One region of the Brevibacillus sp. HB1.3 genome, then DNA from elsewhere that is predicted to be linked to it. Evidence: a T-box and tRNA genes for the amino acid it is inferred to sense, from the RefSeq annotation. Region 1 holds a T-box; the other holds one or more tRNA genes.
What was found. A T-box is a leader RNA that pairs with one kind of tRNA and senses whether it is charged. The one in region 1 lies ahead of tyrS (tyrosine--tRNA ligase), so its partner is inferred to be a tRNA-Tyr.

Region 1 (7,192 bases):
AGTGAGAAATCCGTCATGCCTGGCACCTATGCGGTATTAGCTCTCGGATTGTCTAGCAGCGATTATTTTCCACTCTTTCGGCGTTATATGGAGCTTGTCGACACGGAGCATCAGTCTGCTCAGGACGATTTTGCCCTAGCTTTTATGGAGGCGCATGGTGTAACCGTAGAGAATATCCCCGTACTCGTCTCCCTGGTGCTTGGCAGTAGCGACTCGGCGAAGCCTTTGAAAAATGTCACAATTAATCGTGCCGAACTGGTGGATGCACTCATAGAGGAGCTTGCAGTGATGGAGGATTACCAGCGGGAAAACGTTATTTATCGCCTTTTCGGCGGGAACAAAAAGCTCGCACAGGCAGCAAAAAAGGAATCTTCCCCCATCAGAGACAAGCTTGCCCAATTGCTAGCCTTGGTTGAATAGCTTTATTGACAATATTTAGAAGACCATGCTAAATTGAAGGCAACTACTTGGAACGGAGGGTGAATCATTTGCGCCATTGTTTATTTATTGGAAAAGCCAATTCCATAATAAATAAACAAGAAGCCAAATTCACCCGCATATCTATAGCTTGAATTCCTGTATGATCTATTTTTCATATAACGATTTCTAATACGAGAGCAAGATGCTTCTGTTTATTGGACAGGAGCATCTTTTTTTGTTGTCAAAAAGGGGTGATACAGATGAACAAAGGGTAAATGACGAGAAACGTAAAAACGAAATGGGGAATCCACATGGTTGAATTGCACAAATTTACAAAAGATGAGATGCTTCAACCCATTCAAAACTTGTCTGGGGGACAGAAAGCGAAATTGCTCTTGTTAAAAATGATTGTGGATCAGTGCGAAACCTTGATACTGGATGAACCGACCCGAAACTTTAGCCCTTTGACGACTCCTGTACTCTGCCGCGCGTTAACGGCTTTTGACGGGGTGATTATCAGTATTTCGCATGATCGGCGGTATTTACATGAAGTCGCCACAACTGTTTATGAACTGACTTCTGACGGTCTCACGAAAATAAAATAAGGGATCGTAGCGGAATCCTTGCTACATGGTTGACATTGCTATTTGAATTCAATATACTGACTTTAATTTCATATGAAACATACGTTGAAAGAGCCCAGTAGCAGCTTATTCCCTGTCCTAGAAAGCCGGGGGTTGATGGAACCCGGTACACAATAAGCGAGCGAAATACACTCTGGAGTATCTCGGGTAATGCCGAGCGGAATCGCGAACGATAACTCGCTACGAGTGGCATGAATGGCCTGCGCAAGCGCTTGGGTCCATTGGTGCAAGATGGGTGGTAACACGGTTATTCAATCGTCCCTATGTCTACAATAGACAAGGGGCGATTTTTTGTTTTTTACCATAGGAGATTGAAGGAGTGTATGGCAGTGAATATTATCGACGAACTCGAATGGCGCGAAGCCGTCAATCAGCAAACAGATGCAGAAGGGCTGCGAGAATTAACGAATGAAAAAGCAGTCTCGTTATATTGTGGTGTCGATCCAACAGGTGACAGCATGCATATCGGTCACTTGATTCCTTTCATGGTACTGAAACGCTTCCAGCTTGCTGGTCATCGCCCGGTCATTTTGATCGGTGGTGCAACAGGTACGATTGGCGATCCGAGCGGCCGTCAATCCGAGCGTTCTTTGCAAACACTGGAACAAATTCAGGAGAACGTCGACAAACTCACCGCACAGATGAAAAAGCTGTTCATTACAGAAGGCGACAACCAAATCCGTTTGGTGAACAACTACAGCTGGACGCACAAAATCAATGTTATTGAATTTTTGCGGGATTACGGGAAAAACTTCAGCATCAATACGATGCTTGCCAAGGATGTTGTGTCGAGCAGACTGGAAAGCGGTATTTCGTTTACGGAGTTTTCCTATCAAATTCTGCAATCGCTGGATTACCTGCATCTGTACAAACATGAAGATGTTCAGCTGCAAATCGGCGGTTCCGACCAATGGGGCAACATCACGAGCGGTCTCGATCTGATCCGCAAAAAAGAAGGATCAGAAGCCAAAGCATTCGGTCTCACGATTCCTCTGATGCTGAAAGCAGATGGTACGAAATTCGGGAAGACAGCAGGAGGAGCCATCTGGCTCGATCCAAACAAAACAACACCATTCGAATTCTACCAATTCTGGGCAAATACCGATGACCGCGATGTTGTGAAATACTTGAAATACTTTACGTTCCTCTCCAAAGAGCAAATTGAAGAGCTGGCAGAAAAAGTACAGTCTGAGCCACATAAACGCGAGGCACAAAAAGCACTGGCTGAGGAAATGACGAGATTTGTCCACGGAGAGGAATTGCTGGAGCAGGCGAAGCGGATTACCGCAGCATTGTTTACTGGAGATATTAAATCCCTGTCTGCAGATGAGATTGAGCAAGGCTTCAAAGAAATGCCGACATTCGAATCTACTCTCGAAACGAAGAACATTGTCGACTGGCTCGTTGAAATCGGCATTGAGCCATCCAAACGTCAAGCACGTGAGGATATTACAAAAGGTGCTATCTCCATGAATGGCGAGCGCGTAACCGATTTGGAACTGGAAGTAACACCAAGTCTTGCTATCGGCGGCCGCTTCATCATTATCCGCAAAGGCAAGAAAAACTACAGCTTGGTAAAATTGTCTCAATAGATAAAGGAATAAGAAGCTTCCCTGGAAAAAATGAAGGGAAGCTTCTTTTTGTATTTGTTTTCCTTTTATTTCGGGAATGCAATGCTATCCAATTTGTTTGCAGCAATGACAGCAAATGCATTCGGCTCCAGATCGAACCAAAAGATAAGATCGCCATCCGCTTTCTTTTGTGACGGCTTCATCCCGTTCACATAGACTTCCGAAGCTTTTGTCGCCATGGAAAGACCAGAAATCTTGTGCTCGCCACGATTGTGCAGAACGATTGAGCCGTTTGGTGCATATTCCATTCTGACTTGAGAGAGGGCGAGCCAATAATCCATGATTTCACGTACAGTTGTTAAATGCAATGTGCCTTGATCGCGCAGAGTTTCCAATCGCTTCAGCAAGCGGTCAAAATCGGGATGGATGATCCAGTTTCCTTGGGCATCTCGAATGATAAATTTCCCGCCCTGCTTTTTGGATGGAAATCTCGCCAAGTAGGTATGGTTGATAAAAACCCCACGATTTTGAATGAGCTGCTGGAGATTTTTCTCCCGATACAGGTTTACTGAATACTCTGGAATGGTGGCTGCAGACCATGAATAAAACGGGCCAGTCACTGTCGGATGCGACCAATAGAGAGGAGTGCGCAGGGAGTCGCCTTTTTGGGATTGGTACAGATCCAGACCATTATTGGGATTGGCGATATCTTCTGAGCTGTAGTGCCAAAAATAGGATGTGCCGTATTTTTTCCACTGATGCGCCAAGTAATTGGCAGTTTGGATGTCAAGTGCGTTAAAGGCAAAGCTAGACTTCAAATACCCATGGTCAATCCATGTGCGGCTTTGGAAGTGATCTTTCATTACTTGCAACGCATCTTCCGTTGTCTTTTGATAGTGCCTGATATCGTATGGATAGAGGGTATGTAGAGTAATTTCATCGCCGTTTCGATTCAGATCATCCAGAAACTGCAAAAATTCAGGGCTTTGCGCAATGGCGACATTGACAGGGGATTTCGGTTGAAAATACGGATTCGAGTAAAATACGCTTTTCGTAACCGGAATCCGGTGTTTGACAAAACCGCCTGTCGCTTGTGCCGACGATGAAATCTTCTCGGAACCGAAATAAACAGCCCGATTTGTTTGCAGCGTCTGCTCATCAGCATGCTCTGTCCATACATGTGTCGCCAAAAAACCTGAAGGCTGACTCATAAATCGCGGCATGAGCTTCGGCTGGTACCCAACTACCAGCGAGAAGGAATTCGTCCGTACATCGTTTGCGCGATATTCGGAAGCGTGCCGGACTTTTCCGACCTGATTCGTGGAGGTTTGCTGTACGTATCTGTGATCGTTCATGTGATCCAGATTCACGATGAGCTGTTTTTGCGTTGTATTCAATTCAAGTGAAGACACGTTGGGGGCATGGTACAAAAAAGCTGCTTGCTTCCCTTGACCAAATTTCGCACCTTGGTGATCCAGCCAGTAAGAAGCTTGGAATTTTTGTGTGTCCACTTTCCGATTCTTGCGATAAACCTCTGTTACATTTGGCTTGAATTGCAGGGCGAAACTTTCACGAAAAACCTTTGCCTCTCGCTTGTAGGTAGTTTTTACGGTAACATCGATGGCTGGGCTATTTTTATGCAAGGCATATTGGGTTGAAATCACTGCAATCGGGGTCTGACCAGTGACGATGACTGTGTTACCAGTGGCAGTCTCCCGGTGTTCCACCTTTACATTATCCCATTTACGAACCCAGTGGCTGGCCCGTTTGATAAAAATGTTCCGGTCGATCACTTTCGTCGTTGGTGGAGAGAAATACAAATCATTTCCACGGACGGCAGTCACTTTCGCCTGATGAACAAGCGGAGCATTCATTCTGCCCCCAAATGATTCGGATCGAATTTCGATGGCTGCGCCCGGTTGAAATGGTGGGCTTTGATCCAACGTTATTTGGTTGGATCCTTTCGGAAGAGAAGGCGTCATCGCATTATAAATGGTACCATATTCGGCTTGGTATTGAATGGAAGAGAGGATTTCGTTTTTTGCCAAATCGGTAATGCGGACATTGCCTTTCTCATCCCAGCTAAATACGTAATACAGGTTTTGAATGGTGGCTTCCTTCGCTTGCGTAGGTATTGGAAAAGAAAGTACGAAGAAAAGCAATAATAGAAAGTGAACGGTGAACAACCTATTTTCCAGCATGATTTTCTCCTTTTGTATGATGATATAGGTTAGACGAATATGCGCGGAAAAAGCCACACGGAACCCGATCTTGATTTTGACCTTCTCAAACAGTGAGGAAAGAGATATAATTATAATTAATTAAATTAATTAACTAATAACAAGGAGTGTAACATGTACCCGTTCTTTTCCACAGTCGCATTCACACATCGTGTATACAATAACCAATTGCAAGAGGAGTTACTTCCATACGGTATATCCGTCACACAATGGGCGTTGATCCGTTATCTCAAAGATAACGGTCCTGCTACCTTTAGCGATGTCGCCGATTATTGGCAAGTAGAGAAGCCGGCTATTACACCCATTGCGCAAAAATTAGCTGCGCGTGAAATGATTTCGATTTTATCAGGTGCAGACAAACGGCAAAAAATTATGTGCCTGTCAGAGAAAGGGGAAGCGCTCCATAAAACAATTATGGAAGCGACTGATCCATTCTTGGAAGAACTAATGGAAGGCATCTCACAAGAAGAAAGAGACGCAGCAGCCACAGTACTGGAAAAACTAATCATAAATCTAAAGAGAAGAGGGTAAGCAGTGAATCAGGATAGGCTTTGGACAAAAGAGTTCGTCATTGTTTCTTTCATCAATTTCCTTTTGACACTGATGTATTTCTTACTAATGGTTACGATTGCTTCATACGCCAAAACAGAATTTCACGCTTCAACCAGTTTAGCTGGATTGGTTTCCAGTATCTTTATCATTGGTGCTTTGATTGGCCGATTACTTACGGGAAGAGCCATTAGTTATATGGGTACGAAAAAAACGCTATGGATTGGGTTGGGATTTTTTGCTGTCACCACATTGCTTTACTTTTTTGCTGTCCATATCAGCTTTTTACTGGTAAATCGCTTGCTGCAAGGGATTGCTGTTGGTATTGCCAGTACTGCAACTGGTACCATTATTGCTCAAATCTTGCCAGCGTCTCGCAAGGGTGAGGGGATAGGCTATTACAGCTTAAGTGCGATTTTAGCAACTGCCATTGGTCCTTTTCTCGGCATGATCTTGTTGCGGCTTGAAAATGGTTTCACCTGGATATTTACGATGAATGTCGTGTTTTCCCTGATTTGCTTGCTGTTTTATGCCATGGCAAAAATCAATGTTCCGCTTCCTTCCGCGAATGTGAAAGAAGAAGAAACAGGTTCACTGCTTTCGAAATTCATCGAGCCGAAAGCCTTGCCAATTTCATTTATTGCCTTACTAATCGGCTTCAGCTATTCGGGTGTCTTGTCATTTCTATCGTTTTATGCGGAAGAAATTAATCTCTCCTCAACTGCGAGTTATTTCTTTTTGGTGTATGCGATTGTCATTATCCTTTCGCGACCATTTTCAGGAAAGCTCATGGACGCAAGAGGGGCGAACATCGTGACATACCCCAGCCTGGTGATCTTTGCTGTCGGGATGCTTCTATTTAGTCAAGCCGCGACTTCCATAATACTGCTGCTATCTGCTGCATTGATTGGATTAGGCTTCGGAAACTTTAACTCCATTGCCCAAACGGTAGCTGTGAAGGTGACAGCTCCGCATCGCTTTGGATTAGCAACCTCTACTTACTACATTATGTATGATCTAGGATTAGGAGTCGGGCCCTATTTACTCGGATTTATCGTACCGCATACAGGATATCGTACGATTTTCGGCGGGATGGTTACCTTTATTCTTTTCAGTATCCCGCTTTATTACTGGTTACACGGCAAACGAGATCGGGAATTGATGCGTGCTACCTAACTCAAAAGGCTCACACTTTCGAATGAAGCCAGAAAGTGTGAGCTTTTTTTGGAGGAATGAAGATTGGATTAGGTAAAAAGTTGGTTATTTTACAAAAAATAACCATTTTTTAACTGATTTCCAAAATGCTCTCTGTTATAATGAATAACAGTTTCTCAAACAGGTGCATATGAATACGTTACTCTGCAGGATTTTAAGGAGGTGTGAAAGCCAAGTGACTTTTGTCCTGAAAACAGCTTTGAGGAAACAGGGAATTTTTCCCATTGTGAACATATGTAAAATGGTGGAAAATTTGTAGGTAAAAATTGGTTCATGACCATAGTAACACGGATATGGGTAATATTTACAAAATAGACACAAAAACCCACATACTTTGTTACATTTGGCTATTATATTAAATGGTGTTGATGAGGAATTTCCAGTGTGATCCATTGTTCACTGAGACTTCATCTTCAGATTTAGCAGCACATTTCTTTTCAGTTGCGTTCACTTGTTTGGCCATCGCATTGTATTGGCACAGGATAGACTAAGGTTTGCCAATTATCGGAGGGGACATATGTTAGCAAATCAGGCGAATCTCATTGACTTGGAG
Region 2 (7,192 bases), on a different contig from region 1:
GACCACGAAATATCCACTTTTCTCGAAGTGTGACGAAGCAACAGGTCCGCTCTAGAGTCAGAAAGCAGATATTCAATACGCTGTGAAGGGAGTTGAGGATCAATCGGAAGGTATGCCCCGCCAGCTTTTAGAACAGCCAACAGTCCGATGATCATCTCTGGCGAATGATCTGCTAGCAACGCAACAATTACACCAGGACCAACTCCTCGGTTACGCAACACGTGAGCCAGTCGATTCACTTGATCCTGCAGTTCCTGGAATGTCAGTGTGCGCCCCTCTGACTCCAATGCAATTCCTTGTGGCGAGCGCATTACTTGCTCTTCAAACAACTGGACAACCGTCTTCTCGCTGGGATAGGAAGATGCAGTATCGTTCCATGTATGGAGCTGTAGTTCCAGCTCTTCCTCAGCAAGGAAGTTCAGATTGGATAGCGGTACTTCTGGATTCGAGATCATCTGATTGAGTAGCCGCACGAGATGATCCGTTATCCGGTCAATATCTTCTTCCGTGTACTCGGCGATCTTATAATCCAATTCCAGCGTCAATTGTTCATCTGTAGCCCACTCCCTAATAATGACTTGGAGCGAATACAGCTGGTGACCGTTGTAAAACTCCTCATTCGTCACGGAGTACCCGCCAAGGGTGAAGGGCAGCTGCGTGCTGTAATAATTCACACAAATCTGAAACAGGCTGTCATAGCCATGTTTCTTCAATTCCAACTCTTGAGCCAGCAAATCGTACGGATATTTCTGATGAAAAAAACAGGAAGTCAATTCCCTGTTGACATATTTAACATAATCGAAGGCATCCATTTCCATCGGAACTGCCAGACGAAAAGGCATGGTGCTGGTAAACATCCCGAATATTTTGCGCTCCACTTTGCCTGAACGATTTAACAACGGCGTACCGATCACGATTTCTTCTTGCCTCGTACAACGCTGAAGGTAAAGACTGACGAGAGCTACAAACACGGAGTTTAGCGAGCATTTCATCTGGTCCGCAAACTGGCGTATTCTTGTCGAATCTTCCTTGTTGAATGCATAGACTTTGCGCTTGCCTTCGGTAGTATCTGTTGCCTTTTGTAATGTCGTGATTACGGGCAAGCTCTGAAACTTGTCCCGCCAGTAGCGCTTGTCCTTTTCAAATCTCTCAGACTGAGCATAGGCATGCTCCCTGTCGACAAAAGCTTGATAAGCGTGTTCATCTCCTACATGAACGGTACCGCCTGCCAACAATGTGTCATAATAGTGAGCAATTTGTTCTGTCATGATTGAGATGGACCAGCCATCAGCAATTAAATGGTGCAGCTTTACAAAATACCCCGCTTCCTCGTCACTCAGTTGGATCAGACAAAAGTAGAACAGAGGTCCTTGTCCGATTGAAAACGGCTTTGTAAACAAAGCTTGCAGGAATTGTCTGCACCGATCAGGGGCATTCGGTTCCTGACTGAAATCAAACACCTGCAATGGCTGCGGTTCGTACTCTCCAACAAACTGAAGGACTGTCTCTTCCTCCTGATAGTTGAGTCGCAAGGTATCGTTCTTTTGAATGAACAGGTGAATGGCCGCTTCCAGTACATCCAGCTTCACCTTTCCTTGAACGCGCACCATCCCCCCTAACGTATGGATAGGAAGCTGTGGATGTAATTTTTCCGTATACCAGATACGCTTTTGTGGATGACTTAAAGGATAACCGACCTTCCATTGCTTCTTATCTTGGCGCAAAGAATATCCCCCTTTCTGAATTGTGTAGATGTAATCACAACTCAGACATGGTAAAAAATCAAATCGGTTACAAATACTTCCAGTTTCAACTATATAGATGACTCTTCTGTAGTGTCAAATGAATTTTCCATAAATTGTTATTTCTGAAAATTTGACTAATTCTCTCTCTTTCCCTTTCTCTGGTGCTGCATAGATATAGAAAAAAATTTGTGCACTCTATTGATTTTGACTTTCTTTTCACGTAGGATAAAATGTAATATATTGACAAAATAACAATTCCCCGGAAGGATGAATGTGATTAGATGTCTGTGACACTTCGTGAAGTAACTTTGGAAAACTGGGAAGAGTGTATTGAACTGGAACCTACTCCCGAACAGAGCGAGTTTGTTGCCCCAAACCTTTACTCCATCGCTGAATCAAAGTTTCAAACGACATTTGTTCCTTTGGCCATATACCATGATGACACGATGGTTGGCTTTGTCATGTATGGGCTTGACCCCGACGATGGAAATTACTGGATTTACAGACTCTTAATTGATGCGAAGTACCAACGTCTAGGATATGGACGTACTGCGATTTCACAAGTCATTGAGATCCTGAAAGCAAAGGAAGATTGTCAAAAAATTGTCATTGGCTATGCCCCAGCCAATGTCGCAGCCGAAAACCTTTACGCTTCGCTCGGATTTCAAAAGAATGGCATGGTTTTGTTCGGCGAGACGATTGCAGAATTGAACTTTTAAGCGAGCTTTCATTACCCAAAAATGAAGCAGCGGCGACCTAAGACCTGAAAATCAAGTCTTAGACTCGCCGCTGTTTGAATTGTTTCCCGTATAGTAAAAAAGCACACCATCCATGTGTCTGTAAACATCATGGTTAGTGTGCATTCGTTTTTGATATGGTGCCGGTGAAGGGACTTGAACCCCCACGGTTTCCCTCACGATTTTGAGTCGCGCGCGTCTGCCATTCCGCCACACCGGCAAGTGAACTATGAATAAATTAGCACATCATCGATAGAAAATCAATGGTGGGGAGAGACGGATTCGAACCGCCGAACCCGGAGGGAGCAGATTTACAGTCTGCCGTGTTTAGCCACTTCACTATCTCCCCACAATATGTGCTGTCTATCTTCTGCTATTCTCTTCAACCAGAAGCGACATTTATTAATTTATCATGAACTTTGTTTGACGTCAACATATTATTTTCATTAACTCTCTTTTTTCGCCAAGATCTCCTGTGCCCACTCGTGAAAGACGCGCAGTGCCTCATCTACTTCTTGAAAGATTGCTTCTCCCTCACAGGCGTATTCCGGGAAGTCAAGTATACGGTTTTTGCGAATCTTCACTTGCCCTTCTTCACATTTTATCTCCAAGAAGTAGGGAACGGCTTCATCGATTCCATAACTGTTTTCTAAAAACTCGTAGGTACGTACCCACTCCAAAATTCGAACTTCCGATGCTTTTAAGCGAAGCACCTGCTCCAAGGACATAATCGTTTCATTCCCGTAGTAATACATGTTATTCAGCCTTTCTGCATGAAAATGGACGGAGCCGTGACTCCGCCCTGCTATGGATGTAATAGATTAGATCGAGGAAAGTAGCTCTCTCAGTTCTTTGATAATCACTTGCTGGTAGCCAGTGCCTTCTCCATACTGCTCGAGCATTTCGGCACGCGCTACTTTAATCTTCTCTTCATAATCCGTGGCGTTTCGGTCCGGGTTTTGTTGTTTGAATGCCGTCATGACAGCTTGGACATGCTTCGGTCGTGGTCCCCATTTTGCCAGAACATGTCCACCCGTGTCTGCGAAAATAACAACAGGGATCGCCCGACCACCCATCGTAAGAAACTCATCCATGAGATCGAGGTGTTCTTCCATCACCATAATTTCCACTGGCATGTCTGTTTCTTTCAAGGCATGCAAGACGACTGGCAAGTTGCGAACGACGTCGCCACACCATTCCGCAGCCAAGATTAAGCATCTGAGGTCATCACGATGCTGGAGAGAAGCAAAAAACGCACGGTCTTGTTCATCCTCCCATGAAAATGCATCCGACCAGTTTTGGTATGTATCCTGATTTTTCGTCATGCTTTCCACAAACGCTTGTGGCTTGAGCCCCGCACGGAATTTATGTGCTACATTTGCCCCCATTTTTTCTCCTCCTTTTGTATCGCTTCGCCTATTCTTGGTTTTTATTCGCTGCTTCGTTTGCTTCCTTTTCTTGATTAGCCAGCTCCATCATTTTTTGCAACAAAATATGCTGCGGCATGTGCATGAGGCGTTCCAAAGGTACCTGAAGTGCTTCCGCCAGTTTGACTGCCGTCTCCGGTGATATTTGTAATGGACGCATGTCAATTTTGCTCCTTTCCCTTGCTTTCATCAGTCCCTTCAGTATAATACACAGCCGTTAAACCTGCCAGCATGCAAGCCTGACACTTGGGAGCCTTTAACCTTTGTAACATGTTGGCTCTACTGATCCCTCTTTCACATTTGCTCAGGCCAATTCTTAATGAAAAATTAAAAAAGAGCCACCCATAGGTAGCTCCAAAATGGAGTCAGGGCTGTTTGATCCCTTCTCACCGTACGCGAAGGGACTATCTCTCGTGAGCAAAATATCCCGCACAATGGAAAAGGACGAACTATGGCTTTTGCTTGGTAAGGATGCATGGTACACCAAAGCCGATCGCGCCGGGCTGGGACATCTGTTCCAGATATGCCAACCCTCTTGCACATTGCTGTTTGCATACTTGACATGTATGGGACGTTACGATTCTCAGTTGTACTTGATTGGGATGCTGTCGTGTATTCTTCTTCTTTACCTTTTTGCCCTTGGCCATCCGTTTTCCTCCCTTTGCCCTAGATCACTCCAGTCTATGAAGGAGAACACCACCGCTCTTTAGGCAAGCATACAAAATCAAGATGATCGTCTGCAAAATGGGCCTTGTCAAACGTGTCACAAATAGAAAAAGCCGCCGGAGAATTCTCCCCCAGCGACTTATGTGCCTTCCTTATGGCTTTGGACTTAACAACTGGCGCAGTTCCAGCTCCAGTGTAGGAGCATCAACCATGCCAATGATCTTTTTTCGTACGATCCCATCCGCGTCAATCAAGTAAGTCGTTGGGAATGCCATCACCTTGTAACGGTTCGACACAGTTCCAGCTACGTCCATCGGTATCGGAAATGTTAGCTTATAGTTGGTGACGAAGGCCATGGCTGCTTCCGGGCTGTCATTGCTCGTGACGTTCACACCATACAGATCAACCTGTCCACCGTATTTTTCATAGACTTTTTGTAAATCAGGCGCTTCCAGCTTGCATGGTCCACACCAGGAAGCCCAAAAATTCAAGACCAATGGTTTCGCCCTTTTTCCTTCTACCTTGTACGTCTGCTGATCCAATCCTGTCAGTGTAAAATGAGGAGCCGCAAAACCAACTTCCGGTTTTTGAACCTCTGCTACGATTGCGGCTGTTTCTTGAGGCTTTTCCCAAACAGCAAGTCCGACCCCCAATAGTACGATCACCGCGAGCAACAGTTTTTTCATCTTGTCACCTCTGCCCTACTGAGTTAGAATCCCGTAAAGCCACCGTACATTTGAATGAGAACGCGTGTGATATCCGTCAGTTTATCTGTATACAGAAGAATACCGAACAAAATCATAATGGCTCCTCCGATTTTCATAAACAGGTCGGAATACTTCACAATCGCTTTCACCTTACTGATGAAGAACGTCATGACAAAAAAAGGAATGGCGAAACCAAGTGTATACGCCAATGTGTAAGCCAAGGCGCTTGAAGGATTGGATACACCCATGACGATAATGCCAGAAAGAATGGGTCCCACACAAGGTGTCCAGCCAGCTGCATACGTCATTCCCACCAGTATGGACCCAGTATACCCCAATGGCCTCGATTTTAAATCGATTTTAAAAGAACGCATCATCCAATCCATTTTAAACACGCCAAGCATAACAAAGCCAATAACAGCAAGTAAAATACCGCCCAATTGACGAATCAAATCCTGCTGGTCGGTGAACAAGCTTCCGATCCAAGATGTAGACAGTCCCAGCGCAACGAAAATGATCGAAAACCCGACAATGAAGAAAAAGGTATGCAAGAAGGCTTCCTTGCGAAAAACCGCTCTCCCTTTCTTTACCTCATCAATCGTTACTCCAGTTATGTAAGACAAAAAGGACGGATAAAGCGGCAGGCAGCAAGGAGAAATAAACGAGAGAAAACCTGCTGCAAAAGCCACAAACACAGTAATATCGCCAGTCATATGTACCTCCGCTGGGTATTTTATCCACTATCTTCTCATTGTATCGAATCTTTACCCCCTTCAAAAGTAGCAATGACACTTTGTCTTAAATCCGTGACAATTTCCTTTTCATAATGAGATAGATAAAGATAGCTCATGATTCGCTCTGTATCCATAATATGGCCGAGTACTTCCATTGTACACAAAAAAGAGACGGATGTACTCCGTCCCTTTTTTGCTACTCTTTTTCTTACTGAATCGTAACTTTGCCGCCATCTTGTAGCAATGTTTGCCCTTTTACCACGATCTTATCGCCGGCAGACAAGCCTGTCAAAATTTCGATCTGATCACTGGAGGATTTGCCTGTAGTGACCTCGACTTGTTTGGCAATGTCACCTTCCAGCTTGAATACATACTGTTTGCCATCGCGATCAAAAACGGCACCGCGCGTTACAACGATCGATTTTGCTCCGCTTTCCCCAACCGATGGGAAGGTCACATTCACAACCATATCGGACTTCAGCTCATTGGATGGGTTCGGAATCGTAATCTCCACTGGGTATGCCTTGAGCTGCGAATCCATGACTGGACTCATCGCCGTCACTTTGGCATCAATCGTTTTTCCTGTCGATTGTACGTTTACTTTTACGGTTGTTCCTACTTTTACTTTTGTGATATCTGCTTCTGACAGATTTGCTTTTACCAGAAGTGGGTTCGTGTTAACGACAACCACAACCGGCTGCTGACCTGCCATTTGACCAACTGCACCGCTTACGCTGGAAATATATCCGTTGATCGGTGACGTCACAGTCGCATTCGCCAATTGCTCACGAGCATTTTGCAGACTTACTTGTGCTTGCTGCACAGATGCTTCAGAAACTTGTACGCTCGTTTTTTGACCAGCTGATTGTAAAGCCTGCTGTGCGTTATCATAAGAAGTCTGTGCTGTTGTCAGTTGGGAGTTTGCCTGTTCCATCTGCTGTGCGGAAATCGCTCCTTGTGAAAAGAGCTGTTGCATCCGCTGCTGGTTGACTTTTGCATCCTGAAGGGCAGTTTCTGCCTGCTTCAGACTATTTTTTGCTTGCACCAAGCCTTGATCTGAACTGCTGCCTGCTTGGTTTAAGCTGGCTTTTGAGACATTGTAGGCTGCTTCTGCTTGCTTGACACCGTTCACCAGATCTTTTTCATCGAGCTTGAACAATACTTGACCTTTTGTCA

Region 2: it encodes a tRNA-Tyr, which carries the amino acid that the T-box ahead of tyrS (tyrosine--tRNA ligase) is inferred to sense. The anticodon was not compared.

Annotation. Positions count from the first base shown of each region.
Region 1 is NZ_JABMIT010000001.1:702,128-709,319, forward strand. It holds gene HPY31_RS03495 (DUF6138 family protein) at 1-420, shown strand, start outside; gene HPY31_RS03500 (ATP-binding cassette domain-containing protein) at 696-1,025, shown strand; T-box leader at 1,101-1,330, shown strand; gene tyrS (tyrosine--tRNA ligase) at 1,388-2,656, shown strand; gene HPY31_RS03510 (hypothetical protein) at 2,722-4,836, opposite strand; gene HPY31_RS03515 (MarR family winged helix-turn-helix transcriptional regulator) at 4,990-5,406, shown strand; gene HPY31_RS03520 (MFS transporter) at 5,410-6,600, shown strand; gene tycA (tyrocidine non-ribosomal peptide synthetase TycA) at 7,157-7,192, shown strand, end outside.
Region 2 is NZ_JABMIT010000010.1:143,177-150,368, reverse strand. It holds gene edeP (edeine non-ribosomal peptide synthetase EdeP) at 1-1,724, opposite strand, end outside; gene edeQ (edeine self-resistance N-acetyltransferase EdeQ) at 2,027-2,464, shown strand; tRNA gene HPY31_RS21815 (tRNA-Leu) at 2,621-2,702, opposite strand; tRNA gene HPY31_RS21810 (tRNA-Tyr) at 2,747-2,831, opposite strand; gene HPY31_RS21805 (hypothetical protein) at 2,929-3,237, opposite strand; gene HPY31_RS21800 (thioredoxin family protein) at 3,304-3,870, opposite strand; gene HPY31_RS21795 (YycC family protein) at 3,899-4,069, opposite strand; gene HPY31_RS21790 (hypothetical protein) at 4,359-4,556, opposite strand; gene HPY31_RS21785 (TlpA family protein disulfide reductase) at 4,728-5,261, opposite strand; gene HPY31_RS21780 (cytochrome c biogenesis CcdA family protein) at 5,285-5,995, opposite strand; gene HPY31_RS21775 (hypothetical protein) at 6,031-6,171, opposite strand; gene HPY31_RS21770 (efflux RND transporter periplasmic adaptor subunit) at 6,225-7,192, opposite strand, start outside.